2 regions of the Halomonas sp. H10-9-1 genome follow, and region 1 is predicted to be linked to the other one. Evidence: predicted binding sites of a transcription regulator. Region 1 holds the regulator's gene; the other holds the start of a gene.
The links. Region 1 encodes sigma-54, which starts transcription at its own class of promoters, with help from an activator protein. Its sites were predicted from a motif close to TGGCACNNNNNTTGCTNT; they were not measured.
Positions count from the first base shown of each region.

Region 2: glnL (nitrogen regulation protein NR(II)) is a predicted target of sigma-54. The motif match lies at 3,609-3,626, and genes of this name have one in related genera.

Region 1 is NZ_JAMSHO010000001.1:1,419,687-1,435,354, forward strand. Features, by position in the region: gene NFH66_RS06425 (YhdP family phospholipid transporter) at 1-1,101, shown strand, start outside; gene tldD (metalloprotease TldD) at 1,098-2,552, shown strand; gene NFH66_RS06435 (IS110 family RNA-guided transposase) at 2,711-3,751, shown strand; gene yjgA (ribosome biogenesis factor YjgA) at 4,098-4,634, opposite strand; gene pmbA (metalloprotease PmbA) at 4,747-6,087, shown strand; gene NFH66_RS06450 (HPr family phosphocarrier protein) at 6,084-6,353, opposite strand; gene rapZ (RNase adapter RapZ) at 6,356-7,261, opposite strand; gene ptsN (PTS IIA-like nitrogen regulatory protein PtsN) at 7,288-7,755, opposite strand; gene hpf (ribosome hibernation-promoting factor, HPF/YfiA family) at 7,763-8,071, opposite strand; gene NFH66_RS06470 (RNA polymerase factor sigma-54) at 8,308-9,720, opposite strand; gene lptB (LPS export ABC transporter ATP-binding protein) at 9,864-10,589, opposite strand; gene lptA (lipopolysaccharide transport periplasmic protein LptA) at 10,598-11,122, opposite strand; gene lptC (LPS export ABC transporter periplasmic protein LptC) at 11,119-11,703, opposite strand; gene NFH66_RS06490 (KdsC family phosphatase) at 11,708-12,265, opposite strand; gene NFH66_RS06495 (KpsF/GutQ family sugar-phosphate isomerase) at 12,287-13,276, opposite strand; gene NFH66_RS06500 (calcium/sodium antiporter) at 13,309-14,265, opposite strand; gene NFH66_RS06505 (ABC transporter ATP-binding protein) at 14,415-15,227, shown strand; gene mlaE (lipid asymmetry maintenance ABC transporter permease subunit MlaE) at 15,224-15,668, shown strand, end outside.
Region 2 is NZ_JAMSHO010000001.1:3,353,861-3,369,528, forward strand. Features, by position in the region: gene NFH66_RS15560 (hydroxymethylglutaryl-CoA lyase) at 1-936, opposite strand, end outside; gene glnG (nitrogen regulation protein NR(I)) at 1,108-2,523, opposite strand; gene glnL (nitrogen regulation protein NR(II)) at 2,516-3,562, opposite strand; gene NFH66_RS15575 (DUF4124 domain-containing protein) at 3,939-4,499, opposite strand; gene glnA (glutamate--ammonia ligase) at 4,670-6,076, opposite strand; gene NFH66_RS15585 (hypothetical protein) at 6,525-7,067, shown strand; gene typA (translational GTPase TypA) at 7,255-9,105, shown strand; gene NFH66_RS15595 (hypothetical protein) at 9,351-9,680, shown strand; gene NFH66_RS15600 (sodium-dependent transporter) at 9,781-11,226, shown strand; gene NFH66_RS15605 (ABC transporter ATP-binding protein) at 11,374-12,153, shown strand; gene NFH66_RS15610 (ABC transporter ATP-binding protein) at 12,140-12,844, shown strand; gene NFH66_RS15615 (branched-chain amino acid ABC transporter permease) at 12,871-13,875, shown strand; gene NFH66_RS15620 (branched-chain amino acid ABC transporter permease) at 13,875-15,182, shown strand; gene NFH66_RS15625 (ABC transporter substrate-binding protein) at 15,302-15,668, opposite strand, start outside.

The DNA.
Region 1 (15,668 bases):
CTGCGCGAGATGCGCCTGGCGAGTGACTGCCTGCATCACGACGACCGCTGTCTCGGCTCGTTCTATGCCACGGCACGCCCCCAGACCGGAGGCGGCTGGCGCCTGGCGCTGGATGGCAGCCTGCTGGAGGGGCAGCTCGACTACCGGCCCCAACTCGCCGAGCCCCTGGATATCGGCCTGGCGCGGCTCTCCCTGGATGCGCTGATGCCGGGGAGTCGCGAGGCCGGTTCGTTGTTCGACGAAATCGCCATCCCGCCCGAGCCACAGCCGCTGCCCGGCTGGGTGGCCGACCTCCCCGATGGTCGCCTGCGCGTCGCCGACATCGAGCGTGCCGGCCAGCGTCTCGGCCCCCTGACCGCCCGCTGGCAGGCCACGCCCGAACGACTCCGCATCGCTCCCCTGGGGCTGACCCTGGGCGAGATCAGTGCCCGTGGTGAGCTGGTCTGGGAGGCCGCCGGCACCGGGGCCAGCCTGACCCGTGCGCGCCTCGACCTGGATGGGCGGGACCTGGGCACGGCGCTGGAGCGCCTGGGGCAGGAGGCGGTGATCCGCAGCCAGGAGACCCGGGTCAAGAGCCAGCTGGCCTGGCCGGGGGCGCCCTGGCAGTTTGCCCTGGAACGCTCCCGGGGCAGCGTCGAGGCACAGCTGCGTGACGGGCGCTTCGTCAACCTGGAGTCCACCCCGGCGCGCCTGGTGGGGCTGCTTAATATCGACAACCTGGTGCGTCGCCTGCGCCTGGACTTCTCCGACGTGACCGGGCAGGGGACCGCCTTCGATCGTGTCAGTGGCGCGGCAACCCTGTATGGTGGCAGTCTCGAGACGCGGGGGCCGGTCGAGGTCGTGGGGCCCGCCACCCGCTTCTCCCTGGATGGCAGCGTCGCGCTGGCGCGGCGGGAACTCGACATGCGGCTGGCGGTCACGCTACCCGTCAGCCGCAATCTGCCGCTGGCCGCGGTGATCGCCGGCGCCCCCATGGTAGGCGGCGCCCTGTTCATCGCCGACCGCCTGTTCGGTGATGTCATCGACAGCGTGACCCGAATTCATTATCGCGTGCTCGGTCCCTGGACCGCGCCGCAGATCTCAGTGGAAAGCGCCGAATGACCCAAGCGAGACACACACTGCTAGACGAAGCCGCCGGTATCCTGCTGGCTCCCGGCGGCCTCTCCCTGGATGACCTGGATGCCGGCCTCGGCCACGCCATGGGCCCGGGCATCGATTATGCCGACCTCTACTTCCAGCGCAGCTGGCATGAGGGGTGGGTGCTGGAGGACGGCAAGGTCAAGGAGGCCAGCTACAATATCGACGGCGGGGTGGGCGTGCGCTCCCTGGCCGGCGAGAAGACCGGCTTCGCCTACTCCAACCAGATCACCGCCGATGCCCTGGGCGAGACCGGGCGCACCGCCGCGGGCATCGTGCGCGGCGGCAGCCGCCTGGCCCTGGGCGTGGCGGTCGCTGCCGCTCCCCAGGCACGCTATGCCGGGGTCGACCCGCTCTCCGGCCTCAGCGCCGAGGAGAAGGTCGCCATGCTCAAGGAGGCGGATCGCGTGGCCCGGGCCGCCGACCCCTCGGTCAGCCAGGTCAGTGCCTCGCTTTCCGGGGTCCATGAAGTGGTGCTGGTGCGCGCCAGTGACGGCACCCTGGTGGCCGATATCCGTCCCCTGGTGCGTTTCAACGTCAGCGTGATCGTGGTGCGGGGCGGCCGTCGCGAGCGTGGCAGCGCCGGTGGCGGTGGGCGCTATTCCATGTCGCGGCTGCGCGACGAGGGCGTGGCCGAGCGCTACGCGAAGGAGGCGGTACGCCAGGCGCTGGTCAACCTGGAAGCCGTCGATGCACCGGCCGGCCAGCTGCCGGTGGTGCTGGCGCCGGGCTGGCCGGGGATCCTGCTCCACGAAGCGGTGGGCCACGGCCTGGAAGGTGACTTCAATCGCAGGGGCAGCTCCGCCTTCGCGGGTCGCCTGGGGCAGCGCGTCGCCGCCCCGGGGGTGACGGTGGTGGACGATGCCACCCTGGCCGACCGCCGCGGCTCCATGAGCGTCGATGATGAGGGCACCCCGGGACAGCGCACGCCGCTGATCGAGGATGGCATCCTCACCGGCTACATGCAGGACAAGCTCAACGCCCGGCTGATGGGCATGGCGCCCACCGGCAACGCCCGGCGCGAGTCCTTCGCTCACCTGCCCATGCCGCGCATGACCAACACCGTCATGCTGGCCGGGCAGGACGACCCCGCCGATATCCTCAAGAGCGTCAAGCGTGGCCTCTATGCGGTGAGCTTCGGCGGCGGCCAGGTGGACATCACCTCGGGCAAGTTCGTGTTCTCGGCAAGCGAGGCCTACCTGATCGAGGATGGGCGGATCGGTGCCCCGGTGAAGGGGGCGACGCTGATCGGCAACGGCCCCGAGGTGATGGGGCAGGTGTCGATGATCGGCCATGACATGGAGCTGGACAGCGGCATCGGGGTCTGTGGCAAGGAGGGGCAGGGCGTGCCCGTGGGCGTCGGCCAGCCCACCCTCAAGATCGACGAGCTGACCGTGGGTGGTACTGCTTCCTGATCGAGCGAGGGGCGCCGGGGGCAAGCTGAAGAGGAGGTCCGATTCCAGGGAAGGAATCGGTAGCAATGGGATGGAGTCCTCCCCACCCTATATCGGCGTCGTTGCGCCACACTGGTGGGCGAGAACACCAACCAGCCTGAGGGTGAGGAGAACTCGTCATGAACATTACCCGTGTCGGCGTCGATATCGCAAAGTCTGTTTTTCATGTCCACGGCGTCGATCGCCATGATCAGGTGCAGTGGCAAGGTAAGTACACCCGCGAAAAATGGCTGAATGCGGTCAGCAAGCGGGTGCCGGCGGGAGCCGAGATCGGCATGGAAGCCTGTGCCTCGTCTCACTTCTGGGCGCGGGCCCTGCAGGCGCGGGGCTATCGCGTCAAGTTGATCGCCGCACAGTTCGTGACGCCCTACGTGAAGAGCAACAAGAATGACCGGGTCGACGCCGAAGCGATCTGTGAAGCCATGGGGCGGCCCAGTATGCGCTTCGTGGCCGTCAAGAGCGTCGCTCAGCAGGATACCCAGGCGGCACACCGCATTCGTGAAGAGCTGGTACGGCAGCGCACGGCCAAGGCCAACCAGATACGCGGGCTGGTGGGGGAGTATGGCCTGGTCGCTCCGGTGGGTATCGGTCAGTTGCGTGCCGCCCTGCCTCGCTGGCTGGAAGCGGCAGACAACGGGCTGACGGATGCCTTTCGTGTCCTGCTTGCCGGCCTTGCCGAGGATCTGCGCCACCTGGATGAGCGCATCGCGACGGTCACGGCAAGCCTCGAGCGACAGGCCAAGACCGACCCCGTGGCCAAGCGGCTGATGACGCTGCAGGGTATCGGTCCACTGACCGCCACCGCGCTGGCCGGCGCCCTCGGCGATGGCAAGAGCTTTCGGCGCGGGCGAGATTTTGCCGCCTCGCTCGGCTTGACGCCGCGACAGCACAGCACCGGGGGGCGAGACCGCCTGCTGGGCATCAGCAAACGCGGCGACAGTTACCTGCGCAAGCTACTGGTGCATGGCGCGCGCTCGGTGCTCCGGCATGTGGGCACCAAGGACGACGGCCTGAGCCAGTGGGTCAGGCACCTGGCCGAGCACAAGCATGCCAATGTGGCGGTCGTCGCACTGGCCAACAAGACGGCACGGATCGCCTGGGCGGTAACCCGCCATGAGACGGCCTATGATGCGTCGCTGGCGTCGCGGCTGTCGGCATGAAAAACGATTGGATTTAGCACGTTAGTGTAATATTGAGCATCGTCCACCACGATTGCTGAGCATGCTGCAGGATGGCGAACAGGTCGAACCGACGTCAGACAACCCCTTCTGGACGCTGAGCCTTTTGAGCTCGAGGTAGCGATTGGGAGCTGACGTGCGGATAGCCCATCAAGGTCCGATGCTCATCAGAGCATCATTAACGAGACCGGATATACGTGTGCAGTCGTACCTACCGACCATCGTGCCTCGTGCTTGCAAACGGGGAGGACTCCATATACGTACAGGGAGGTATTCACAGCGCCTCCTTGCAAGCTTGCCGCCGGATCAGCCCCGAGCAGTGCGAGACCTACAGCCCCGCGATATCGCGGATCAGCTTGAACAACTTGCGGGCGCTGGCCGGGGGCTTGCCCTTCTCGCGCTCGCGCTGGGCGTTGCGGATCAGCTGGCGCAGCGCCTGGCGGTCGGCGTCGGGGTAGTCGGCCACGAAGGCATCCAGCGCGACGTCGCCCTCGTCGACGAGGCGGTCACGCCATCTCTCGAGGCGATGGAAGGCGTGGTCGCGGCGCAGCGTTTCCTGCTCGATCTCGTCGTGGACGGCGCGGATCGCCTCGAGGTCCTCGCGGCGCATCAGCTTGCCGACGTACTGCATATGCCGTCGCCGCCCCTCGTGGGAGCGGATGCGCGCGGTCTCCTCCACGGCGGCGAGCATGTCGTCGGAGAGCGGAAAGCGCGCCCGTTCGCCGGGGGTCATGGCGATGATCTGTTCGCCCAGCGCCTGCAGCGCCTGCATCTCGCGCTTGAGCTGGGACTTGCTGGGACGTTCGTCGTTGTCCGGCTGCTGAAGGACCTGGTCGAGCAGCTCGCGGGGAGATTCCTGGGACATGCCGCTTCCATCGGTTGGGGGCTGGGTGTCCCGACAGTATACCAGTCCGCTTCACCGGGCTGAGAATGAACATCACAGGCGTGGCCCACGGGCCCGCCGCAGGAGGATAGAGATGACTCAGGCTTTCGATGCCGCCGCCCAGCAGATCCAGCTGGAGAGCCGTTCCCGACAGGCGGTGGAGCTGGCCCGCACGTTGGGCGCCGACGCCTGCGAGGTGGGTGCCAGCGTCGACCAGGGCGTCGACATCAGCGTGCGCGAGGGCGAGGTAGAGACCGTCGAGCTCTCCCGCGACCAGGGCATTGCGGTGACGGTCTATCTCGGGCAGCGCAAGGGCAGCGCCTCCTCCACCGATGCCAGTGAGGCCTCGTTACGTGCCGTGGTCGAGAAGGCCATCGCCATCGCCCGCCATACCGGCGAGGATTCCGCCGCCGGTCTTGCCGATGCCGAGTTGATGGCCACCCGCCTGCCCGACCTCGACGTGCACCACCCTTGGGCGCTGACCACCGAGGAGGCCATCGACCTGGCGCTGGCTTGCGAGGCCGCTGGCCGCGGCAAGGCCGGGATCAAGAGCTCCGACGGGGCCTCGCTCTCCAGCGGCGAGGGGGTGCGGGTCTACGCCAACAGCCACGGTTTCCTGGGCAGCCAGCGCGGCAGCCGCCACTCCCTCTCCTGCATGCTCATCGCCGAGGATGCCGCCGGCATGCAGCGTGACTACGACTACACCAGTGCCCGCAACCCCCGTGACCTGCTGGCCCCCGAGCGCGTCGGTGAACGTGCCGCCGAGCACACCCTGCGGCGCCTCGGTGCGCGGCGTCCGGCCACCGGGCGCCTGCCGGTGCTCTTCGATCCGGACCTGGCCGCGGGGCTGATCGGTTCGCTGATGGGCGCCATCGCCGGCGGGGCGCTGTTCCGCCAGGCCTCCTTCCTCTGTGACCGCCTCGGTGACGGGCTCTTCCCCGAGTGGTTCAGCCTGCAGGAGAGGCCCATGGAGATCGGTGCCATGGCCAGCTCGCCCTTCGACAACGACGGCGTGCAGACGCGCGACAATGTGTTCATCGAGAACGGGCGCCTGGCCAGCTATATGCTCTCCGCCTACAGTGCGCGCCGCCTCGGCATGCAGAGCACCGCCAACGCCGGGGGCGCCCGCAACCTGCGCATCGCAGCACCACTGGCATCGCGGGACGAGCTGCTCGCCCGCATGGGGCGCGGGGTGGTGGTCAGCGAGCTGATGGGGCAGGGGGTGAACGCCGTCACCGGCGATTACTCACGTGGCGCGGCCGGCTTCTGGGTGGAGAATGGCGAGATCCAGCACCCGGTGGAGGAGTTCACCATCGCCGGCAACCTGGAGGCGATGTTCCGGGGACTCTCCGGCGTGGGCAGCGATATCGACACCCGCGGCAGCATCCATAGCGGGAGCTGGCTGATCGACGAGATGACCGTGGCCGGGAGCTAGTCAGCCTCGTCGAAGCGGGCCTCGAACAGCGCCTCAACGGCGTCGAGGGCCGCTTCCGCGTCCTCCCCCTCGGCACTGACGGTGAGCTCGGTGCCGCAGGGGGCGGCAAGCATCAGCAGCGACATGATGTTGTCGGCCTCTCCCAGCATGGAGCCATTGGCTACGCGGATGCGGGCCGCGAAGCGCTGGCAGCACTGCACCAGCCGGGTGGCGGCGCGGGCGTGGAGTCCGCGCTTGTTGGTCAGGGTCAGCTTGCGTTGCGGCACGCTCAACGTCCTTGATGCGATGTGACGTCGGGGTCTGGCAGGGTGTCCTGGGTGCCCAGCTCGCGGTGGCGCAGGCGGACATGGGACTGGCCCTGCGCCAGGTGCATCGCCAGTCGCTCGGCGATATAGACCGAGCGATGCTGCCCGCCGGTGCAGCCGATGGCTACGGTCAGGTAGCTGCGATGGCTGGCCTCGTAGCTGGGTAGCCAGCGTGTCAGCCAGGCGTGGATATCCTCGAGCATCGCCTGGACCAGCGGGTACCCCTCGAGGAAGGCGATGATCTCGGGGTCCTGGCCAGTGAAGGGTCTCAGCCGCGGGTCCCAGTAGGGATTGGGCAGGCAGCGGGCGTCGAACACCAGGTCGGCGTCGAGGGGTACGCCGCGCTTGAAACCGAAGGATTCCACGGTCAGGGTCAGCTGCTCCGGGCGATGCCGGGCCACCTGGTCAGCGATGCGGCCGCGCAGTTCGTGCACCGACAGTCGTGAGGTATCGATCACCAGATCGGCCAGGTCACGGATCGCGGCCAGCGCCTGCTCCTCGGAGTCGATCGCCTCGCCCAGTGTCATCTCGTTGCCCCGGGTCAGCGGATGGCGGCGCCGGGTGGCGGAGTAGCGCTCGATCAGGATGCGCGCATCGGTGGTCAGGTAGATCACCTGGCAATCGATGCCGCGTCCGCGTACCTCCTCGAGCAGGCTGGGAAAGCGTTTCAGGGCCTCGGGCAGGTTGCGTGCGTCGATGCTGACGGCGATGGAAGAGCGTGCAGATTCGGGGTTGCCCAGCTCATCGATCAACGATCCCAGCAGCATGGCCGGCAGGTTGTCGATGGCGTAGTAGCCGAGATCCTCCAAGGCCTGTAGCGCGATCGACTTGCCGGAGCCGGAACGGCCGCTGATGATCACGAGCTGCATGGGGGTCTCCTGGTCGGGGGGTGGCCTCAGCCCTGTCGTCGGATCGCCTCGATCAGGCGCTCGTGGAGGTCGCGCTGGCTGTGGCTGCCGCGCAGCCGCGAACGGGTCTCGGCATCGTTCATGATGCCGGCGACCTCGGCCAGCAGCGCCAGGTGGGCGGCGTCGGCCTCCTCGGGGACCAGCAGCACGAACACCAGGTCCACCGGTTCGCCGTCGATGGCGTCGAAGTCCACCGGCTCGGCGAGCCTGAGGAAGGCGGCGACGGGTTCCTTGCAGTGGGGGCTGCGGGCATGGGGGATCGCCACGCCGTTGCCGATCCCCGTGCTGCCCAGGCGTTCACGGGCGATCAGGCGCGCGAAGACCTCCTGGCTGTCGAGGCTCGGCGTGTTCTGGGCAATGAAGGTGCTAAAGAACTCCAGTACCCTTTTCTTGCTTCCCCCGGGCACATCGAAGAGGGTGCGCTCGGGGGGCAGGATGGTTTCGAGAGATGACATCGTGGACTCAGCGAGCGCCGGCGCCCTGGGCGCGGGCCTGGGCCTTCTCCTTGTGCTTGACCAGCTGGCGGTCCAGCTTGTCAGCCAGGGCATCGATGGCGGCGTACATGTCGACATCCTGGGCTTCTGCATGCAGCTCGGCACCGGCAACATGCATGGTGCAGGCGGCGGACTGACGCTCCTTCTCGACAGACAGGGTCACCTGCACATTGGTGATGTTGTCATAATGGCGTTCCACGCGCGTCAGCTTCTCGTTGACATAGTCACGCAGGGCATCGGTCAGTTCCACATGAAGGCCGGTGATATTCACTTGCATGACACGCTCCTTGCTCGATGGTTGTGATTCGATTGTAACCCTTTTTCCTGCCTTGCATACCCCCCGGCGGCCCCGGGGCGATTTCCCGCCATGTTCAAGGGGTTGAGCCGGTTGAACAGGGGATGATTTGCTGTCATACGCACTCGGCGCAGTCGCTTGCGCTCGCTGGAGGAGGGGATGCCCATGGCCTCGCGGGTAAGCGTTGGAGAGCGCCACGGTGCGGCGTCGCACCGGGATCAGCGCAGTCGCTTGCGCTCGCTGGAGGAGGGGATGCCCATGGCCTCGCGGTACTTGGCGACGGTGCGACGTGCGACCCGGATCCCGGCCTCGTCGAGCAGGCTGACCAGCCGGCTGTCGGAGAGCGGCTTGTGTGGCGGCTCCTCCTGGATCAGCTTGCGGAGGCGGGCACGGATGGCGGTGCTGGAGTGGGCGTCGCCCTCGCTCTCGCCGCCGACCTGGCTGGAGAAGAAGTACTTGAGCTCAAACACCCCCCGCGGCGTGTGGATGAACTTCTGGGTGGTGACCCGCGAGATGGTGGATTCGTGCATCTCCACCGCCTGGGCGATATCGGCCAGGACGAGAGGCTTCATCGCCTCCTCTCCGTGCTCGAGGAAGTCGAGCTGGCGGGCGAGGATCTCGCGGCCGACTCGCAGCAGGGTGTCGTTGCGGCTGGACAGGCTCTTCATCAGCCAGCGCGCCTCCTGGAGGTGCTCCTTGAGGAACTGGTTGTCGCTGCTCTTGTCGGCGCGGCGCACCAGGGCCGCGTAATCGGGTTGGATGCGCAGTCGTGGCAGTGCCTCGGAGTTGAGCTCCACGTGCCAGCCACGCTGGTCGTGGAAGGCGACCAGGTCGGGGGTCACATAGTCGTCGGTCACGCTGGCAAAGGCGCTGCCGGGCCGTGGATCCAGGCCTCGCACCAGGGCGATGGTGGCGTCGAGCGCGGCATCGTCCAGCCCCAGGCGTCGCTTGAGCAGGCGCCGGTCTCCGCCGGCCAGAGCCTCGAGGAACTGGCGTACCAGGCGCCGCGCCTGGGGCAGCAGCGGCGTGCCGTCGGGGAGGGTGGCGAGCTGCAGCTGCAGGCATTCGCGCAGGTCGCGGGCGAAGATGCCGGTGGGCTCGAACTGCTGCAGGCGCAGCAGCACCCGCTCCATCTCTTGGCTGCGCAGGTCGGCAAGCCCCTGCTGCCTCAGGCCGTCACGGATCTCGTCGAGGGGGGCGGTCAGGTAGCCGGCATCGTCCACGGCATCGATCAGGCTCTCGGCAATCTGGCGTGCCCGGGGTTCGAGGTCGCTCATCGCCAGCTGCCAGATGAGGTGGCCCTGGAGGCTCTGGCCCTGGGCCTGGCGCTCGAAGTCGGGGCCCTCGCCTCCGGCCGGTGCGCCCAGGTCCTGATAGGTATCGGACCAGTCGCTGTCGGTGGTGAGCTGTTCGGGAATCTCGCTTGCCCAGTCGTCTTCCGTGGGTTCCTGAGTGGCCTGCTCGCCAAACTCGTCGTCGAGCTCCAGCAGTGGGTTGCTCTCCATGGCCTGCTGGATCTCCTGGCGCAGGTCCAGGGTGGAGAGCTGCAGCAGGGCGATGGCCTGCTGCAACTGGGGTGTCATGGTCAGCTGAGTGCCGACCCGCAACTGCAGGGATGCCTTCATGGCCATGGCAGGCGTCCTCCTGGCGTGTCGGAAAGCCTTACCCTAGCCGCTGGTCTCGCAAGGTGCAATACGATCTTAAGCAACAATCATGCCATTGGCGCGGGCGCGGCGTTCCATGAAGAGAGTGGGGCGCCCATGCGGGCCGGGGGTCACAGGCGGAAGTCTTCGCCGAGGTAGACCTCGCGCACCCTCTGGTTGGCGAGGATCGATTCGGCGTCGCCCTCGGCGATGATCTTGCCGTCGCCGACGATATAGGCGGTGTCGCAGATGTCGAGGGTCTCGCGGACGTTGTGGTCGGTGATCAGCACGCCGATGCCCCGCGCCTTCAGCTGGCGGATGATGCCCTTGATCTCGCCCACCGAGATCGGGTCGACTCCGGCAAAGGGCTCGTCGAGCAGGATAAAGGCGGGCTCCGTCGCCAGAGCCCTGGCAATCTCGACCCGGCGTCGCTCGCCGCCGGAGAGGCTCATGCCCGGGTTGTCGCGGATATGGGTGACGTGGAACTCCTCGAGCAGCTGCTCCAGGCGTGCCCGGCGGCCCTCCCGGTCGAGATCCTTGCGGGTCTCGAGGATGGCCATGATGTTGTCTGCCACCGACAGCTTGCGGAAGATCGAGGCCTCCTGGGGCAGGTAGCCAATCCCCGCCCGGGCCCGCTCGTGCATGGCGGCGCGCGAGAGGTCCAGGTCATCGATGGCCACCGAGCCGGCATCGGCGCGTACCAGCCCCACGATCATGTAGAAGGAGGTGGTCTTGCCGGCGCCGTTGGGGCCCAGCAGTCCGACGATGCTGCCCTGACGGATCGACAGGCCGATGTCCTGAACCACGCGGCGGCGCTTGTAGCTCTTGGCGAGATGACGGGCGTGAAGGGTCTTCATGAACGTCCTTACTGCTGTTCCGGCTGGAGCGTCATGCGGATGCGCTGGTTGCCCTCGACGCCCTCGGCATCGGCGCGGGCCTGCACCACGCGGCGGTCGAGGAAGTACTCCAGATACCCCCCCTCGAAGGTGTCGCCGCCCTGGTGGAGCTCGGCGCGATCGATCAGCTCCACGCGCCGCTCGGCCACATGATAGATGACGGTGCGTCCCCATCCCTTGACGACCGGCTCGGTGGGGTCGGGTTGCTGCTCGAGGTAGGCCCGCTCGCCGGTGGCGGTGGCCAGGGAGAGCTCACCGGCCGCGTTGCGGCGGATCTCCACCCGGTTGCCGGTCAGGCGCATGCTGCCCTGGCGGATATCCACGTTGCCGGTATACACGGCGGTACCGGCGCGGTCGTCCAGGTCGAGGCGGTCCGCCTCGACCAGGATAGGCGCATTGGCATCCTGGTTCTGAGACTGGGCCTGGCTGGCCGGGGCGACAGCCAGTGCCAGCAGCAGCACATAGGCCAGCGTGGGGAGCAGGGGGCGCGTCATGACGAGGACTCCTCGGATGTCTCGGGCGGATGGTGGCCGCGCACATTGTCGGTCAGGCGCGCCCGGTTGTCATCGAGCCAGGCGTCGAAACGCTCGCCGCTCACCTGCTGTGGCGGCTGGTGCAGCGTCGCCGGGGTGGTGCTCCAGGCGTGGCCTGTGTCGGCATCGTAGTGCAGCGTCTCGGTCTCGAGCCGCCAGCGCTCGGCGGGAGCCTGCAGGCGGGCCTCACCGTCGAGCAGCAGCGGATTGCCCCCGGGGCCCAGTTCGCCGCGCTCGGCCTCGGCCAGCCACAGTCGGCCGTCGCGGTCGTGGAGCCGGGCCAGCGGAGTTTCCAGGCGGATCACGTCGTCCACCGGGGTGTGGACCAGGCGTGGCGTGGTCACCCTCTGGTGCGGCCGGCCTTCGGTGTCGAAGCGCGTGAGGCGTGCGTTCTCGAGGTAGAAGTCTGGCTCGCCCGCAGCGTCGCGCGGTACCTGGCCGGTGGGGGTGGGGGTGTGCTGGTCGAGCAGCGCCAGGCCCCCACCCAGGGCCAGCAGCAGCAGGGTCAGCCAGGTGCGAAAGCCAGGACGCGGTAGGGCCATGGGCTCAGCCGGCTCCGTGGACGTAGGTGTCGGTGACCGCGTCCCAGTGGCCCTGGGCGCGCAGCAGGGTGTCGCTGATCTCACGGGCCGCACCCTGGCCACCGCTGCGCTCGGTGACCCAGTCCGCATGCTGCTGGATATAGGCCGGTGCGTTGGGCACGCTGATGCCCACGCCGGCACGACGGATGGCGCCGATATCGGGCATGTCATCGCCGCAGTAGGCCACCTGCTCGAACTCCAGGCCCAGGCGTGCGGTGAGCTCCCGCAGCACCGGCAGTTTCTTCTCGACGCCCTGGAAGACATGCTGGATGCCCAGGGCGGCGGCGCGGCGACTCACGGTGGGGGAGTCGCGGCCGGTGATCAGCGCGACCTGGATCCCGGCACGCTTGAGCAGCTTGAGGCCGTGGCCATCCTGGACATTGAAGGCCTTGATCTCGATGCCGTCGGCCTGGAAGTAGAGCTGGCCGTCGGTGAGCACGCCATCGACGTCCAGTGCGAGCAGGCGGATACGGCGCAGGCGGTCGGTCAGCAGCGGGTCCTGCAGGGGGGAGGTGTGGGTCATGGGGGCTCCATGTCGTTGGGGTCAGATCACGCCACTGGCGAGCAGGTCGTGCATATGCAGGGCGCCCACCGGGCGCCCCTCGTCATCGACCACGGCCAGGGCGGAGATGCGGTGGTCTTCCATCAGGCTTACCGCCTCGGCGGCCAGGGTCTCCGGGGCGACGCGCTTGCCGGGGCAGGTCATCACCTCGTCCACGCTCAGGCCGGTGAGATCGCTGTGCTGGTCCAGGGTGCGGCGCAGGTCGCCATCGGTATAGACCCCGGCGAGGCGGCCGTCGGGGGCCACCACGCAGGTGAAGCCGAGCCCCTGTCGGGTGATCTCCAGCAGGGCGTCGCGCAGGGGGCTGCCCAGTGCCACCCGGGGCAGCCTGTCGCCCGAGTGCATCAGGTCGCCAACGCGCAGCAGTAGCCGCTTGCCGAGGCTGCCACCGGGGTGGGAAAGGGCGAAGTCCTCGGCAGTGAAGCCGCGTGACTCCAGCAGCGCCACGGCCAGGGCATCCCCCATGGCCAGGGCGGCGGTGGTGGAGGCGGTGGGGGCCAGGTCGAGAGGACAGGCCTCGCGTTCGACGCCGACATCGAGATGCGCATCGGCATGGCGGGCCAGGCTCGAGGCCGGGCGACCGGTCATGCTGATCAGCGGCACCTTCATGCGCTTGAGCAGCGGCAGCAGGGCGGTCACCTCGGCGGTCTCGCCCGAGTTGGAGAGGGCCAGCACCACATCCCCGGGCGTGATCATGCCCAAGTCGCCGTGACTGGCCTCGCCGGGATGCACGAAGAAGGCCGGCGTGCCGGTACTGGCCAGGGTGGCGGCGATCTTGCCCGCGATATGGCCTGACTTGCCCATGCCGGTGACCACCACGCGACCGCGGCAGGCCAGGATCAGTTCGCAGGCGCGGTCGAAGGCGTCGTCGAGGCGCGCCACCAGGGCGCCGACGGCCTGCTGCTCGAGGCGCAGGGTGCGGCGGGCGCTGTCACGGAGGGCCGGACCGGCCGGGGGGGTGTCGGATGTCATGGTGTCGATTGTTGCCTGTTGCGGGGAATCACTCAAGGGCCGTTGCCCAGACTGGCCATGCCGAGCCAGGCCAGGTAGCCGAAATAGGTGGCGGCCAGCGCCGCGCCGGGGAGCCGGCCCAGGTGGTTGCGGCGGTGCCACAGCAGCAGGGCGCCGAGCGCCAGGGTCAGCAGCAGTAGCAGGGGGTAGTCACGCTCGCCGGCGGCGGGGTCGGTCGCGCCCGGGGCGAGCAGGCCGGGGATCGGCAGCACCGCCAGCAGGTTGAAGAGGTTGGAGCCGATGATGTTGCCGATGGCCAGGTCGTGGTGCCGCTTGAGGGCGCTGGCTATGCAGGCCACCAGTTCGGGCAGGCTGGTACCGATGGCGACGATGGTCAGGCCGATGACCAGCTCGCTGATCCCCATGCTGCGGGCCAGTTCGCTGGCTCCCCACACCAGGCCCCGGGAGCCGGCGACCATCACCGCGAGTGTCACCACCAGCCACAGCAGCGCACGCGCCAGCGTCATGTCGGGGATCTCCCCCGAGACGGCTTCCTCGGCGTCCGGGGTATCGGCACGGAACAGCCACCACAGGCTGAACACCAGCAGGGCGATGAGCAGTGCGGCATCCAGGCGCCCCAGGTGGCCATTGGCCAGGGTGTAACCGGCGAGCCCGGTGGCACCGAGCAGCAGCGGCAGCTCGCGGCGCACGATGGAGAAGCGTACCGGGATCGGCACCACCAGCGCGGTGATGCCCAGCACCAGGCCGATATTGGCGATGTTGGAGCCCAGGGCGTTGCCGGTGGCGAGGTCGGGAATGCCGTCCAGGGACGCCATCAGCGAGACCACGATCTCGGGCGCCGAGGTGCCCAGGGCGACGATGGTCATGCCCACCAGCAGCGTGCTCATGCCGGCACGGCGGGCGGTGGCGGCCGCCGCGCCGACGAAGTGGTCGGCGCTCCACAGCAGGGCCACGAGGCCCAGGGCGACGGCGATCAGGGGAAGCAGCATGGGATATCGACTCGTTCGGCCAGTGTCGGAAGGGCGCCATTAAACGTGCTGGCCAGCAGTGGTGCAAGCCGGGTGGACGGCATCGGGCTGGCACCCGGCAGGGCAGTTAGGATACGATGTTCGATAATTTTACTGGGATGGCTGAGCCAATGAGTGACACTCCCTTCGTGGCAGTGGAGGGGCTGCATTTCGCGCGTGGCGACAAGGAGATATTCCGCGGCGTCGACATGACGATCCAGCGAGGCGGCATCACCGCCATCATGGGCCCCAGCGGCAGTGGCAAGACCACCCTGCTCAAGCTGGTCGGTGGCCAGCTCATGCCCGACGCCGGACGAGTGCTGATCGAGGGCCAGGATGTGCACCGCCAGTCGCGCAAGGCGCTGTTCTCCATGCGCCGACGCATGGGCATGCTGTTCCAGAGCGGCGCGCTGTTCTCCGACCTCAGCGTGTTCGAGAACGTGGCCTTCCCGCTGCGGGTGCATACCGACCTGCCGGGCAGCATGGTTCGCGACCTGGTGCTGATGAAGCTTGAGGCGGTGGGGTTGCGCGGTGCCCGGGAGCTGATGCCCTCGGAACTCTCCGGGGGCATGGCGCGCCGGGTGGCCCTGGCCCGGGCCATCGCCCTGGATCCCGAGCTGATCCTCTATGACGAGCCGTTCGTCGGCCAGGACCCGATCTCCATGGGGGTGCTGGTGCAGCTGATCAAGCGCCTCAACCAGGCGCTGGGCCTGACCTCCATCGTGGTCTCCCACGATATCAAGGAGACCCTGAGCATCGCCGACTACGTCTACGTGATCGCCAATGGCCAGGTGATGGCCCACGGCACGCCCAAGAGCCTCGACGTGGACCAGGACCCCCGGGTCAGCCAGTTCGTCCACGGCGAGCCCGATGGGCCGGTGCCCTTCCACTACCCGGCGGTGGACTTCGTCAGCGACATGCTCAGCCCGGGAGGCCCACGATGATCCACCGAATTCGCCGCCTGGGGCGCCGCGGCTGCGACCTGCTCGAGGCCTTCGGTCGCGCCGGCATCTTCCTGGCCCAGTCCGCCGTGGGGCTGCCGAGTCGCGAGGGGCTCTACCTCTGGGTACGCCAGATGCACTTCGTTGGCGTGCTGTCGCTGGCCATCGTGCTCGTTTCGGGGCTCTTCATCGGCATGGTGCTGTCGCTGCAGGGGTATACCATCCTGGTCGACTTCGGCGCCGAGGATGCGCTGGGGCAGATGGTGGCGCTATCGTTGCTGCGTGAGCTTGCCCCGGTGGTGGCGGCACTGCTGTTCGCCGGGCGTGCCGGCTCGGCATTGACCGCCGAGATCGGGCTGATGAAGGCCACCGAGCAGTTGACCAGCATGGAGATGATCGGCGTCGACCCGCTGCGGCGGGTGGTGGCGCCACGCCTGTGGGCCG
Region 2 (15,668 bases), 1.9 Mb from region 1:
CGGTACGGCGTCGCAGGCGCTCAGCGCCAGGCGCGGGCCGGCCTGGGAAACCTGGGCCGGCAGGCGCCGCCCCATCAGCTCGCTGGCCCGGCGGGCGGCGACGATCAGGCCCTCCAGGTCGAGGCCGGTCTCCAGGCCCATCTCCTCGAGCAGGTAGGCCAGGTCCTCGGTGGCGATATTGCCCGAGGCCCCCGGCGCGAAGGGGCAGCCGCCGAGCCCGCCGATGGAGCTCTCGTAGCGGTCCACGCCCAGCGCCAGCCCCTGCATCACGTTGGCCAGGCCGATGCCGCGGGTGTTGTGGAAGTGCAGCGTCAGCGGCAGCTCGGGCACCGCCTCGCGCAGGCGCGTCACGCGCTCGGTGACCAGCGGCGGCGTCGCCATGCCGGTGGTATCGCCCAGCGACAGGTGCGTCGCTCCCAGGTCGGCGAAGCGGCGAGCGATCTCGACCACCGATTCGACCGGCACGTCGCCCGAGAAGGGACAACCGAAGGCGGTGGCAATGGCCCCCCTGAGCGCCACGCCACTCCCTTCGAGACGACGCGCGATCTGCTCGAACCCTTCCAGGGACTCGGCCACGCTGCGGTTAACGTTCTTGGCGTTGTGGCGCTCCGAGGCGGACACGAACAGCACCATCGAGTCGACGCCCGCCTCCAGGGCACGCTCGGCGCCGCGCAGGTTGGGCACCAGGGCCGACAGGTGCAGCCCCGGCACCTCGCGCAGCGCGGCAACCATCTCGGCGGCATCGGCCAGCGCCGGCACCGCCCGCGGACTGACGAAGGAGCTGACCTCGAACTCGCGCACGCCGGCCACGACCAGCGCGCGGGCCAGGGACAGCTTGTGCTCGGTGCTCAGCACCAGTGGCTCGTTCTGGAGGCCATCGCGCAGCCCCACCTCGGTGATATGGACGCGCTGGGGCAGCGAAGCGGGTGCGGTCATGGGTGCCCTGCTTGAATGAAAGGTTGCTTATGGACGCTAAGCCACCGCCATGCCGGCCAACAATCCGCCTTTCGTCCTATGCCACACCTCCCTGGAGAGCGCCCGCCGGTGTGGCGCAGGGCGGTCTCGATCAGGATGCGCTCGTGAGTTCTGGAGAGCGGCACCGCCTCCTCACTCCCCCTCGGCCAACGCCGGCAGTAGGATCTTGAGCTTTCGCGTCAATGTATTGCGCCCCCAGCCCAGCAGCTCGGCGGCCTCGCCCTTGCGCCCGCCGGTGTGGCGCAGGGCGGTCTCGATCAGGATGCGCTCGAGGTCCGGCACGGCCTCCTCCAGCAGGTGGATATGCCCCGCCGCCAGGGCGCGGTCGGCCCAGTCGCGGAAGGCCACCCGCCAGTCGCCGCCGGTGAGCAGCCCCTCGTCGCTCTCCTGACGCAGCTCCAGCGGCAGGTCCTCGACGAGAACCTCGCGCCCCGAGGCCATCACCGTCAGCCAGCGGCAGGCATTCTCCAGCTGGCGCACGTTGCCAGGCCAGGGCAGCCGGGTCAGGTGTCGCTCCGCCTCCGGGGTGAGCACCTTGACCTCGGTGGCGAGCTCCTTGGCCGCCTCGGCCAGGAAGTGGCGCGTCAGCCGCGGGATATCCTCGCGCCGCTCGGCGAGCCTGGGCAGGTGTACGCGAATCACGTTGAGGCGGTGGAAGAGGTCCTCGCGGAAGCGACCATCCTTGACCAGCCGCTCCAGGTCCTGATGGGTGGCGGCGATGATCCGCACGTCCACCTTCACCGGCGTGTGGCCGCCCACCCGGTAGAACTCGCCATCGGCCAGCACCCGCAGCAAGCGGGTCTGGGTCTCCGCCGGCATGTCGCCGATCTCATCGAGGAACAGGGTACCGCCGTTGGCCTGCTCGAAGCGCCCCTGACGGCTTGTCGTAGCGCCGGTGAAGGCGCCCTTCTCGTGGCCGAACAGCTCCGACTCGATCAGGTCCCTGGGAATCGCCGCCATGTTCAGCGCGATGAAAGGCTTGTTGGCCCGCGGGCTGTGCTGGTGCAGGGCCCGGGCGACTCGCTCCTTGCCGGTGCCCGACTCACCGTTGATCAACACCGTGATATGCGAGTGGGAGAGGCGGCCGATGGCGCGGAACACCTCCTGCATGGCCGGCGCCTCACCGATGATCTCGGCACCCAGCCCCTCGGGCACGCTGATCGGCCTGCGACGCTCCCGGGCGTGGGCCACCGCGCGGCGCACCAGGGTCAGCGCCTCGTCGACGTCGAAGGGCTTGGGCAGGTACTCGAAGGCGCCCCCCTGGTAGGACGCCACGGCGCTATCCAGGTCGGAGTGGGCGGTCATCACGATCACCGGCAGCTCCGGATGGGCCTCGCGCACCCTAGCCATCAGGTCGAGGCCGTCGATGCCCGGCATGCGGATATCGGTGACCAGCACGTCGGGCGGGTCGGCCAGCAGCCGTTCGAGGGCGGTGTCGGCGCGCTCGATGCACTCCACCTCGAGGTCGGGCTGGGCCAGGGCGCGCTCCAGCACCCAGCGAATGGCACGATCGTCGTCGACGACCGCCACGCGTGCAACGTCAGTCATGGCGCGTCTCCAGAGGAATCAGCAGTCGGAATTCGGTATGGCCCGGCACAGAGTCGCACTCGATCAACCCCTGGTGCTGGTGCAGGATGCCCTGGGCGATGGAGAGCCCCAGGCCGCTGCCGTTGGCGCGTCCCGAGACCATGGGGTAGAAAAGCGTCTCCTGCAGCGCCTCGGGGATGCCCGGGCCGTTGTCGAGGAGCGCCACCTCGCACACCAGGCGGTGGCGCTCGGCGCCCAGGGTGAACTGGCGCCGCGCCCGGGTACGCAGCACCAGGCGCGGCTCGGGCGTGGCCGCCTCGTGCATCGCCTCCACGGCGTTACGCGCCACATTGAGCACCGCCTGGATCAGCTGCGCCTCGTCGCCGGCGAGGTCCGGCAGGCTGGGGTCGTAGTCACGCTCGATGCGCACCCCGGGGTGCTCGGCGAGCACCAGGGTGCGCACCCGCTCCAGCACCTTGTGGACATTGAGCGGCTGTTGGCGCGTCACCCGGTTGGGGCCCAGCATGGAATCCACCAGGTCGCGCAGGCGATCCACCTCCTCGATGATGATGCGGGTGAATTCGCGATGCTCCGGGTTCTCCAGGTCGCGCTCCAGCAGCTGGGCCGCGCCGCGGATGCCGCCCAGCGGGTTCTTGACCTCGTGGGCCAGGCCCCGGGTCAGCACCTTGACGGTCTCCTGCCGAGTCATCAGCGCCTCTTCTCGGGAGATGCGAATCAGCCGGTCGCGGGGCTCCACCTCCAGCAGCAATTCATCATGGGAGAGCGGAGTGGCGGTATAGTCCACGGTCAGCGGCTCACCGCCCAGCATCATCAGGCGCGCCTCGCGGCGGGTGAAGGGATGGCAGGCCTCCAGCGCCTTGGTAAGTACCGCGGCCATTCCGTCTTCCTGTTCCATCAGCGTGCGCAGTGCCACCCCCTGCACGCGGCCCAGGCTCACCGAGAGCAACGCCTCGGCGGCGGGATTCATCCACGCCACCCTGAGCTCGCCATCCAGCAGCAGCACGGCGGTGGAGAGGTGTTCCATCAGGCGTTGGTACATCGAAGCAGCCATATCGGGTCCGGGTATACTTGCTCTGGAGAGGGAAGCTGCAAGAAACGGGCCAGGACGCCGAAGCCCATGACAGCACGCCCTGCAACGTATGACGGTGCAATACATGCACCAAAATAGTGCATAAGGGAGACACCTGCACCATCTCCGGACTCGAACCGGATCAAGGCGCCGGACGCGTTTGCCGTTCGGCCCGGCGGCGCTGCACCGGCTCATCCTCGGGCAGGCGTCGAGAGGGAGCGTCAGACGGAGGCGGCTGGTAGGGCGGATACTCGGAATGAGGAGGCCAGTGCCCGCCATGTGGTGGGCGACAGGGCCTGGGGCTGCCGTCCGGGCACCACGGCCAGGGTGCCCAGCGAGGGGGAAGCTAACCGGCTGGCTGGCGATTCACGTTGGCACGCAGCACATAGATGGTCACCGGCGAGGTGCGATGGCGCACCTCGCCGCCGGCATCCAGCAGCTCGGCCTGCAGCACATGCTCCCCGGGGTTCATGTTGGGCACCATGAAGGCCGTGGTATGCATCGCCGACTGGCTGACCCGGCCATCCACCAGCAGCCTGACGCGATGGTCCTCGCGCAGGCCGGGTTCGACCCCCAGGTCCACGGCGATGTTGCCGGCCGCCCCCACCGGGAAGGCCTGTTCGTGGGTCGGCGAGACGATGCGAAAGCTGTCGTAGGGCATGAACGGCTGGCCCGGCGAGGCCGCCGCCGGGGCACTCTCGAGGCGCGGCGCGGCCTGACCGGTGCGCACCTCGCCACTGGACGGCACTACCGTGACCGGCGCCAGCTCCACCTGCTCGCCACCACGGTCGGGGTTGTCGGTGAACACCACGTTGCCCTGGGCATCCGTGGTGCGGTAGATATTCTGCGCCTCGGCGGCCACGCCGAAGGTCATGACCAGCACCAACGTCAGCACTGCCTTGTTCATGGAGAGCCCCCTGCTTGTCGGCTGCGCGAGCCTGGATGGTTCCGCAGCACCACTCTGCGTTGGATATAGTGTAGAGAAGAAAGGGGTTCCGCCGGTAGCGGAACCCCTTTTCTGGTTCAACGAGTGCTGGTTCAACGTGACGCGCCGCCCCGCCGGGGCGACGACGATCATCAGCAGCTGTAGTACATGTCGAACTCGACCGGATGCGTGGCCATGCGCAGGCGGTCCACGTCTTCCATCTTCAGCTCGATGTAGGCGTCGATCATGTCATCGGTGAACACGCCACCCTCGGTCAGGAAGGCACGATCCTTGTCCAGTGCCTCCAGGGCCTGGTCGAGGCTATGCGCCACGGTCGGCACCTTCTTGCCCTCTTCCGGCGGCAGGTCATAGAGGTTCTTGTCCATGGCATCGCCGGGGTGGATCTTGTTCTTGATGCCGTCGATGCCGGCCATCAGCATCGCCGCGAAGCACAGGTAGGGGTTGGCGGTCGGGTCGGGGAAACGCAGCTCGACGCGCTTGCCCTTGGGGCTCGCGGTGTAGGGGATACGGATGGAGGCCGAACGGTTGCGAGCCGAGTAGGCCAGCATCACCGGCGCCTCGAAGCCCGGCACCAGACGCTTGTAGGAGTTGGTGGAGGCGTTGGCGAAGGCGTTCAGGGCACGCGCGTGCTTGATGATGCCGCCAATATAGTAGATGGCCATCTCGGAGAGGCCCGCGTACTCATCGCCCGCAAACTGGTTGGCGCCCTCTTTCCAGAAGGACTGGTGCACGTGCATGCCGCTGCCGTTGTCGCCCACCACCGGCTTGGGCATGAAGGTAGCGGTCTTGCCGTAGGCGTGAGCCACGTTGTGGATCACGTACTTCATCTCCTGGACCTCGTCGGCCTTCTTGACCAGGGTGTTGAACTTGACCCCGATCTCATTCTGGCCGGCGTTGGCCACCTCATGGTGGTGTACTTCGACGCTCTGGCCGATCGCCTCCAGGGTGTTGCACATGGCGCCGCGCATATCATGGAAGCTGTCCACCGGAGGCACCGGGAAGTAGCCCCCCTTGACCCGCGGCCGGTGGGCCAGGTTGCCGCCCTCGACCTGGCGATCGGTGGCCCAGGCCCCCTCCTCGGAGGTGATCCGGTACATCGCGCCTTCGGGATCCGCCTTCCAGTGCACTTCGTCGAAGATGAAGAACTCCGGCTCCGGACCGAAGAAGGCGGTGTCGCCCAGGCCGGTGGACTGCAGGTAGGCCTCGGCACGCTTGGCGATCGAGCGCGGATCACGCTCATAGCCCTGCATGGTGGCCGGCTCGATAACGTCGCAACGCAGCACCAGGGTCGAGTCTTCGGTGAAGGGGTCGAGGAAGGCGGTGCCATCTTCGGGGCGCAGGATCATGTCGGACTCGTTGATCCCCTTCCAGCCAGACATCGAAGAACCGTCGAACATCTGCCCATTCTCGAAAAACTCCTCATCCACTTCCCGGGCGGGAATGGTGACATGCTGCTCCTTGCCGATGGTATCGGTGAAGCGCAGGTCGACCCACTTGACGTCATGTTCTTCGATCAGGGCGAGCGTCTTGGCAGACATGGTGTCCTCCGGTTGAGCATGGCTCGATGGTTGAGGTGATTCAGGCATCACGATGCTGGAACCCCAGCAAGCTGTTGTAGCACGCGGCAGGCACGCTGCCCACGACGGCCCGGCATTCCAGGCGCTGGCCATAACAATGCAGGCAGCGTGCCAATCTTGCACCCATTGCCCGCACAACTTCTTTAACTCATTGAATAACTAGTATTTTACCAAAAATATCGGCTGCACCCCAATGAAGCAGTGACTCGGCGCAGGAGTTGGCTCGAGGAAAGCCGCACCATAGTGGTGCAAAGGCCGAATGCCACGCACCATCGGGCACCACCCGGTCACCCTAAATAAGCCTTTGATACATTCAATAACCTCGTACTACACTTTATTACAAACCTGCTCGCCGGTCGCGACTCTGGCCGCCATCAGGAACCTTCTCTGCTTGGCCCCCGGAGTTCACATGGCCTTTACATCCGGCACTCTATTGATCGATGCCCGCAGTGCCGGTGCCAGGCTGCCCCGTGAGCTGGCGCTGGCGGCATCGCTCGTCGCCGACCAGGCCTTCGAACTGATCGTGGTCGACGATACCCGCGACCCACGCGTCGCCGCCATCGCCCGCCGCCATGGGGCCCGCCACCTGCGCCTGCCCGGTACCCTCCTGGGCGAGAGGCTCGCCACTGCCATCCCGAAAACCACCGGGGCGGTGCTGATGTTTCCCGTGCTTGGCTGTCTCACCGCCACCCGTACCCTGATCCAGCTGGCACGACGTGTCGGCGCCGGCGAGGTCGACGCCGTCGTCCTGCCCAGCAGCACCCCGGGCCTGTTCACCCGCCTGCTCGGGCGCAGAAAGCCCGATACCGCGGCCGGCATCTGCCTGGCCCGCCACTGGTACGAACGCATCGGCGGCTGCGACCCTGGCCTCGACCACGATGCGCTCGCCGACCTGCTGGAGCGCCTGCGCCACTGCGGGGCTCACCTGGAGCATGCCAGCCCGCCTCGATGAGCGAGCGAAGGCGCACCACGCCGAAGCCGTGACGGCGAAGCACCGACGACTCCCCTGTTGGGTCGGCGAACTTGCTACTCCTGGGCGCCGGTAGTCTGTACAATGCGCGTCCCACACCCCTGCCCCGCGCCTAGGGTACTTACCAGAACGTGTACATAGGTGCGTCCATATCAGCGAGTCACACCTTATGAGCGCGACCGTAAGTCCTTCAAATATCGAAAGTCTTAGAAACATTGCGATTATCGCCCACGTTGACCACGGCAAGACCACCCTGGTCGACAAGCTTCTCCAGCAATCCGGCACCCTCGATCGCAAGGCCGAGGGACAAGAGCGCGTCATGGACTCCAACGACCAGGAGAGGGAACGCGGCATCACCATCCTGGCCAAGAACACCGCGATCCGCTGGCAGTCACCGGACGGCCAGGCCTATCACATCAACATCGTCGACACCCCCGGACACGCCGACTTCGGTGGCGAGGTCGAGCGCGTCATGTCCATGGTCGACTCGGTACTGCTGTTGGTCGATGCGGTCGACGGCCCCATGCCGCAGACCCGCTTCGTGACCCAGAAGGCCTTCGACCAGGGCCTCAAGCCGATCGTGGTGGTCAACAAGATCGACCGTCCCGGCGCCCGCCCCGACTGGGTGATCGACCAGATCTTCGACCTGTTCGACAACCTTGGCGCCTCCGACGAGCAGCTCGACTTCCCGATCATCTACTGCTCGGCGCTCAACGGCATCGCCGGCCCCGACCCCGACGAGCTGGCCGAGGACATGACCCCCATGTTCCAGTCCATCGTCGACATCGTGGAACCGCCCAAGGTCGAGATCGACGGCCCCCTCCAGATGCAGATCTCGGCACTGGACTACTCCAGCTACGTCGGCGTCATCGGCCTGGGTCGCATCACCCGCGGCTCGGTCAAGCCCAACCAGCAGGTCGTGGTGGTCAGCAAGGAAGGCAAGGAGCGCCGCGGCAAGGTCGGCCAGGTGATGACCCACCTGGGCCTGGAGCGCGTGCAGACCGATGAAGCCACCGCTGGCGACATCGTCTGCATCACCGGCATCGACGCCCTGGCGATCTCCGACACCCTGTGCGACCCGGCCGCCGTCGAGGCACTGCCGCCGCTCTCCGTGGACGAGCCCACCGTCTCCATGACCTTCCAGGTCAACGACTCGCCCTTCGCCGGCAAGGACGGCAAGTTCGTCACCAGCCGCAATATCAAGGATCGCCTCGACCAGGAGCTGATCCACAACGTGGCGCTGCGCGTCGAGCAGGGCGACAGCCCCGAGAAGTTCATCGTCTCCGGCCGCGGCGAGCTGCATCTCTCGGTGCTGATCGAGACCATGCGCCGCGAGGGCTTCGAGCTCGCCGTGGGCCGCCCCGAGGTGATCATCCGCGAGATCGACGGCGAGAAGCAGGAGCCGTACGAAGAGGTGATCATCGACTGCGAGGAGCAGCACCAGGGCGCCATCATGGAGGAGCTCGGCTACCGCAAGGGCGAGCTCAAGAACATGAACCCCGACGGCAAGGGCCGGGTGCGCCTGGACTTCATCATCCCCGCGCGCGGGCTGATCGGCTTCCGCGGCCAGTTCATGACCCTGACCTCCGGCACCGGCATCCTCACCAGCCGCTTCGACCACTACGGCCCGCTCAAGCCCGACGCCGCCATCGAGCGTCGCAACGGCGTGCTGGTCTCCATGGTGCCCGGCAAGGCGCTGGCCTATGCCCTCTACGCCCTGCAGGAGCGCGGCAAGCTGATCATCGACCACGGCACCGAGGTCTACGAGGGCATGCTGGTAGGCATCAACAACCGCGCCAACGACATGGTGGTCAACCCCACCAAGGGCAAGAAGCTCGACAACATGCGCGCCTCGGGCAACGACGAGAACATCGTGCTGACTCCCCCGGTCCGGTTCAGTCTCGAGCAGGCCATCGAGTTCCTCGATGGCGACGAGCTGGTGGAGATTACCCCCAACCATATCCGCCTGCGCAAGAAGCACCTCACCGAGAACGAGCGCAAGCGCGCCAGCAAGCAGTAAGTGCAGCCGTATCGCCCTGCCAAGCCCGCCATCCGGCGGGCTTTTTCATGGCCGCTCGCCGACTGTTCAGCGCATTACGCAGATGGCACCACCCCTCAAGGCTGTTCCGGCACCTGTCACCCCGGTAACTGTGTTAACCCTGCTCGGCCATGCCTTTCCCTGGGCTGCCGCAACCTTCTATGCTGGAGTGACCCACGACGGGCGCGGCCTGCCGCCCCGACAGCCACTCGAGCAGGAGAATCAGCATGCACAAGCATGTGGAGTGGGACGACCCCGGCGCCGACAGCGTGATGCGCCACTTCCAGCAGGAGCCCAGCGGCTATGCGAATCCCGGCCCCGGCGACATCCTGTCGGCCCGCCATGAAGGCGCCGTGGTGCGGGTGAAGGTGGAGGCCTACGTGGAAGGCACCAGCATCGGTGAGGTGGCGGCGATCATCTCCGTGGACAACGGTCGTCGGCTCAAGTCCCACGGCAAGCTCGCCCTGGGCGACACCGTGCGCCTGCCCGACGAGTTCCGGGCCCTGGAGCCGACCCTCGGCGACCCCGACGACAGAGGAGACGTTAACCTGGCGTAGACGCCGCCCGCTGGCTCCCGCCTCTCTTTTGCCGCACAGTGTTTGTCGCACAGTAGCAGCCGGGCTCACAGGGCCAATAAACGCGAGCGCGGGAGCATCGATGAGCACGCATAACATCTGGATCCACAAGGGCACCTTCCTGCTGGCGGCCGTCGGCTCGGCGGTGGGGCTGGGGAACCTGTGGCGCTTCCCTTACCTGGCCGGCGAGAACGGCGGCGGCGCCTTCTTCCTGGTCTACGCCCTGACCATCTTCGCTGTGGGCATCCCGATCCTGATCGCCGAGACCATGCTGGGCCGTGCCAGCCGGCGCAGCCCGATCATGGGCATGCGCTTCCTCGCCCATACCCACCATACCGCGCGGGCCTGGACCTCCATCGGCTGGCTGGGGGGCCTCTCAGCCTTCCTGATACTGAGCTTCTATTCGGTGATCGCCGGCTGGGCCATCCACTACACTTGGCAGATGCTCACCGGCACCCTGGCCGGGGCCGACGCCGAGACCACCGCCGCCGGCTTCGACGCCCTGCTCGCCTCGCCCACGCTGCTCACCCTCTATCACACCCTGTTCATCATCGCCTCGGGACTGGTCGTCGGGCTCGGCGTCCACCAGGGCATCGAGCGCGGGCTGCGGGTGATCATGCCGGCACTCTTCGTGATCCTGCTGGTGGTGCTCGCCTATGGCGTGACCCACGGTGACTTCACCGCCGCCACCGACTTCCTGTTCACCTTCAATATCGCCGACCTCAGCCTGGCCGGCTGGCTCGAGGCCATGGGCCAGTCATTCTTCACCCTGAGCCTCGGTATGGGCGCCATCATGGCCTACGGCGCCTATATGTCCGGTGAGGTCTCGCTAACCCGCACCGCCATCGCCATCGCCGTGATCGACACCGCCGTGGCCATGGTGGCCGGCCTGGCGATCTTCTCGCTGGTGTTCGGCGCCGGCCTCGATGCCGGCCAGGGCCCCGGGCTGATGTTCGTCACCCTGCCGCTGGCCTTCGCCGAGATGCCCGGCGGCTCACTGATCGGCGGCGTGTTCTTCGTACTGGTGCTGGGCGCCGCCCTCAGCTCCTCCATCTCACTGATCGAGCCGGTGGCGGCCTACCTGGTCGAGCGCTTCGACCTGACCCGGCCCCAGGCCGTCTTCATCATGGTGGTGGCGACCTGGGCGCTGGGCCTGCTGACAGTGGTGAGCTTCAACCTGTGGGCCGAGAACAGCCTGTTCCACGAGCTGTTCGGGCGCAGCGCCTTCGCCCTGTTCGAGCTGCTCACCAACATCCTCATGCCGCTAGGGGGCCTGTTGATCGCGCTGTTCGCCGGCTGGGTGCTGACCCACTCCGAGGTAATGAAGGAGATGCGCACCAACACCACCTGGTTCGCCCTGTGGCGTTTCCTGGTGCGCTTCGTGGCCCCGGCGGCGGTGGCCTTCGTGTTCCTGCGCGCGATCCCGCAGATCGACGGCTACCTGATTCCGGCCATCGGCGCGGTGGTGATCGTCGGCGCCTTCGCCGCCGGTCGTACCTTCCTGACGGATGATAACCAGGCACCGTGATCGCTGCCGCCGGCTTGCCGCGGCGGCACGCCAAGACACCAGGACGGGAGACGCCACGACGTCGCAACACGCCAGAACGACAACGAGTCAACACAACAACGAGTCAACACAACAACGAGTCAACACAACAACGACGAGACATTGCGCATGGCATCCATGATCGAGGTGCAACACGTCAACAAGGCCTTCGGCGGCCTCAAGGTGATCAACGACTGCTCGCTCGCGGTGGAGTCGGGCTCGATCACCGGCCTGATCGGCCCCAACGGCGCCGGCAAGTCGACCCTGTTCAACATCATCGCCGGCGCCCTGCCCCTGGACAGCGGCCGGGTGCTGCTCGATGGCGAGGACATCACCAACCGACCGGCCAACGAGCTGTTCCACAAGGGGCTGCTGCGCACCTTCCAGATCGCCCACGAGTTCTCCCTCATGACCGCGCTGGAGAACCTGATGATGGTGCCGCCGGCCCAGGCCGGCGAGAGCTTGTTCAATGCCTGGCTGAAGCCTGGCCGAGTGCGCCACGAGGAGGCCGACGTGCGCCGCCGCGCCCTGGAGGTGATCGACTTCATTGGCCTGCATCACGTGCGCAACGAGCTGGCCGGCAACCTCTCCGGCGGCCAGAAGAAGCTCCTCGAGCTCGGCCGCACCATGATGACCGACGCCCGGGTGGTACTGCTCGACGAGATCGCCGCCGGGGTCAACCGCACCCTGCTCGGCGACCTGGTGGGTAACATCGAGCGGCTCAACCGCGAGATGGGCTACACCTTCCTGGTCATCGAGCACGACATGGACATGATCGCCCGGCTCTGCGATCCGGTGATCGTGCTCGCCCAGGGCAGCGTGATGGTCGAAGGCTCCATCGAGGAGATCCAGAACAACCCCGAGGTCATCGAGGCCTACTTCGGAGCGACTCACGATGCCACTGCTTGAAGCACGCGACGTCTATGGCGGCTACGGCGGCATGAACATCCTCAACGGGGTGAACATGACCCTCGAGGCCGACCAGATCGGCGTCATCGTCGGCCCCAACGGCGCCGGCAAGTCCACCATGCTCAAGGCCATCTTCGGCCTGCTTGCCGTCACCCAGGGCGAGATCCTGCTACGCGGCAAGCCCATCCACAACCTGCCACCTAACAAGCTGGTGCAGCAGGGCATGGGCTTCGTGCCCCAGGAGCACAACGTCTTCCCGAGCCTGACGGTGAAGGAGAACCTGCAGATGGGCGCCTTCCTCAAGCCGGGCAACGTCAAGCGCATGCTCAAGCAGATCTATGACTTCTTCCCGCCGCTCTACGACAAGCGCCACCAGCCCGCCGGCGAGCTCTCCGGCGGCCAGCGCCAGATGGTCGCCATGGGTCGTGCGCTGATGGCCGAGCCCAGCGTGCTGCTGCTGGACGAGCCCACCGCCGGCCTCTCGCCACTCTACATGAACGAGATCTTCGAACAGGTGAAGCAGGTCAACAGCGCCGGCGTCGGCATCCTGATGGTGGAGCAGAACGCCAAGCAGGCGCTGGCCATCGCCGACAAGGGCTTCGTGCTGGCCGCCGGCCAGAACCGTTTCACCGATTCCGGCGCCGCCCTGCTGGCGGACCCGGAAGTGGCCAGGAGCTTCCTGGGCGGCTGAGCCTCGGAGCAGGGAGAACCAACCTCGTGAACGAACTCGTCTTCTTCATCAACTATGTGGTCGTCGCCGGCAGCGTCACCGGCTCGATCTACGCCATCGGCGCAGTGGGCGTCACCCTGGTGTTCAGCATCATGCGCTTTGCCCACTTCGCCCACGCCGACATGATGACCTTCGGCGCCTTCACGGTACTGCTGCTGACCACCGCCTTCCCGGGGGCCGGCGCCGCCCTGGGGCTGCCCACGGCGGTGGTGATGCTGCCGCTGGCCATGCTGCTGACCGCGGCCCTGGCGGTCGGCATCGACAAGGTCTTCTACAAGCCGCTGCGCGCCCACGGCGTCAAGCCCATCGTCATGGTGATCGCCTCGCTGGGCGTCACCCTGATGCTGCAGGGACTGATCCGGCTATTCGCCGGCACCAGCGGCCAGAGCCTCTACGTCGACGACCGCAAGGAGATCTTCCGCCTCGCCCTGCCCTTCGAGGGCGCCCGGGCGCCCATCGTGGTCACCGAACCCCAGGTGATTCTCTTCGTGCTGACCATCGTCTGCGTGGTGGGGCTGCACCTGTTCCTGTCGCGCTCGCGGCTGGGCAAGGCGATGCGGGCGATGTCCGACAACCCCGACCTGGCCCGCGCCTCTGGCATCAACACCAACCTGATCGTGGCGGTGACCTGGGTGATCGTCGGCGCCCTGGCGGCCATCGCCGGTACCCTGCTGTCGCTGGACGTCACCTTCAAGCCTGACCTCAGCTTCTTCCTGCTGCTGCCGATCTTCGCCGCGGCCATCGTGGGAGGGGTTGGCCACCCCTACGGTGCCATCGCCGGCGGCTTCGTGGTGGGCTTCGCCGAGACCCTGGCGGTGTTCAACTGGGGCGTACTGCTGCGGCCCTTCCGCGACAGCCTGCCGGAGTGGCTGGCCAGCGCCGACAGCCTCGCCTTCGTCAGCACGGAGTACAAGATCGTGGTGCCCTTCGTCCTCCTGGTCGCCATCCTGGTGTGGCGACCCACCGGCATCTTCAAGGGGAAGGTGATCTGATGAGCACACAACAACATCGAGAAGACCTGGTCGCCGCCCCGTCGCGTTTCCCGCTGCGCGAGGTGGCGCTGTTCGCCCTCCTGATGGCCGCCATTCTCGGCGTCTATGCCACCATGGGAGCCGCCTACAGCACGCGCATGCTGGTGGAGGCGGCCTGCTACGCCATCCTGGCCCTGGGCCTGACCATCCAATGGGGCTATGCCGGCCAGTTCAACGCCGGGGTGATGGGCTTCGTGGCGCTGGGGGGCTACAGCGCCATGGCCTTCAGCATGCCGGTCAACGGTGAGTTCTGGGCAAGTCCCCTCTCGGGCGAGCTCGGCATGGTGATGCTGATGGCCCTGGGCGGCGTGATGGTGGTGGTAGGCGCCAGCCGCCTGCACCACCTGGGCGTGCCCCGGCGCCTACGTACCGGCCTGGCGGTGGCCCTGGCGCTGCTCTTCTACCTGCTGGTCTCGGCCCGCATGGGCGTCGTCACCGAGCAGATCGAGTCGCAGTTCGGCTATATCGGCGGCCTCGGCCTGCCCCCCTGGCTGGGCTGGATCATCGGCGGCGCGCTGGCCGGGGTGGTCGGCTACTTCATCGGCAAGGTATGCCTGGGCCTGCGCAGCGATTACCTGGCCATCGCCACCCTGGGTATCGCCGAGATCATCAAGGCGGTGCTCAAGAACGCCGACTGGCTGACCCGCGGCACCGCCACCGTCTCGCCGCTGCCCTGGCCGGTGCCTGGCCCCGCCGAGGTCGGCTTCACCCTGGCCAGGGCGCTCTACTTCTCGGTCACTGCCTTGATGATCGTGGCGATCTTCTTCCTGCTGACCCGTGCCTACCACGCCCCCTGGGGACGCATGATCCGTGCCATCCGCGACAACGAAACCTCCGCCGCCGCCATGGGCAAGGACATCAACCACCGGCGCCTGGAGATCTTCGTGCTGGGCTGCATCCTGATGGGCATCGGCGGCGCCGCCCTCGGCAGCTTCAACGGCCTCTTCGACCCCCAGGGCTACCTGCCCCTCAACCACACCTTCCTGGTGCTGGTGATGGTGATCCTCGGTGGCCCGGGCAACAACCTCGGCACCCTCTTCGGTGCCTTCGCGGTGTATCTCATCTGGGTGATGTCCGAGCCCCTGGCGTTGGCGGTACTCGAGTTGGCGATCACCTTCGGCGAAGGCAGCTTCGGCTGGGACGCTCCCACCAACCTGGACAGCCGCGCGCTGCAAGCCCGGGTGTTCGTGATCGGCCTGCTGATCACCCTGGTGCTGCGCTTCGCGCCCAAGGGGCTGCTGCCCGAGAAGGTGAAGCACCACGGATAGAGTGCGCCGATTTATTGCTGCGCTCTCTACGTCATAGATTGAAACACAGAGGCTCCGGCGGGAAACCGCCGCCGGCCTCTGTGTTTCAGGGGGTGGAAGTCAACGCGTGGAGAGCGGGCTTACTGGTCCAGGAAGCCCTTGCTGACGAACGCACCGCCCTCGACCGCCATCTCCTCGACGATGCCCGGCACGTCGCCGTTGGCGTCGAATTCATGGCTGCCGGAGGCGCCCTCGTAGTTGATCTCCTCGCCGGCGGCGATCAGCCCCAGGGCCTTCTCCCACTCGCCGGGCAGGATCACTTCGCCCGGGGCAGAGGAGACGCTGCGTAGCGCCGCGGAGAGACCCTCGCGCTCGGCACTGCCGTTCTGCTCGATGGCCAACGCCAGCAGGAAGGCGGCGTCGTAGCCCTGGCCGGCAAATACCGCCTCGTGGGAGATGCCGCCCGCCTCGGCCAGCTCGACGAAGCGTTCGGTGCCGGGGCTGTCC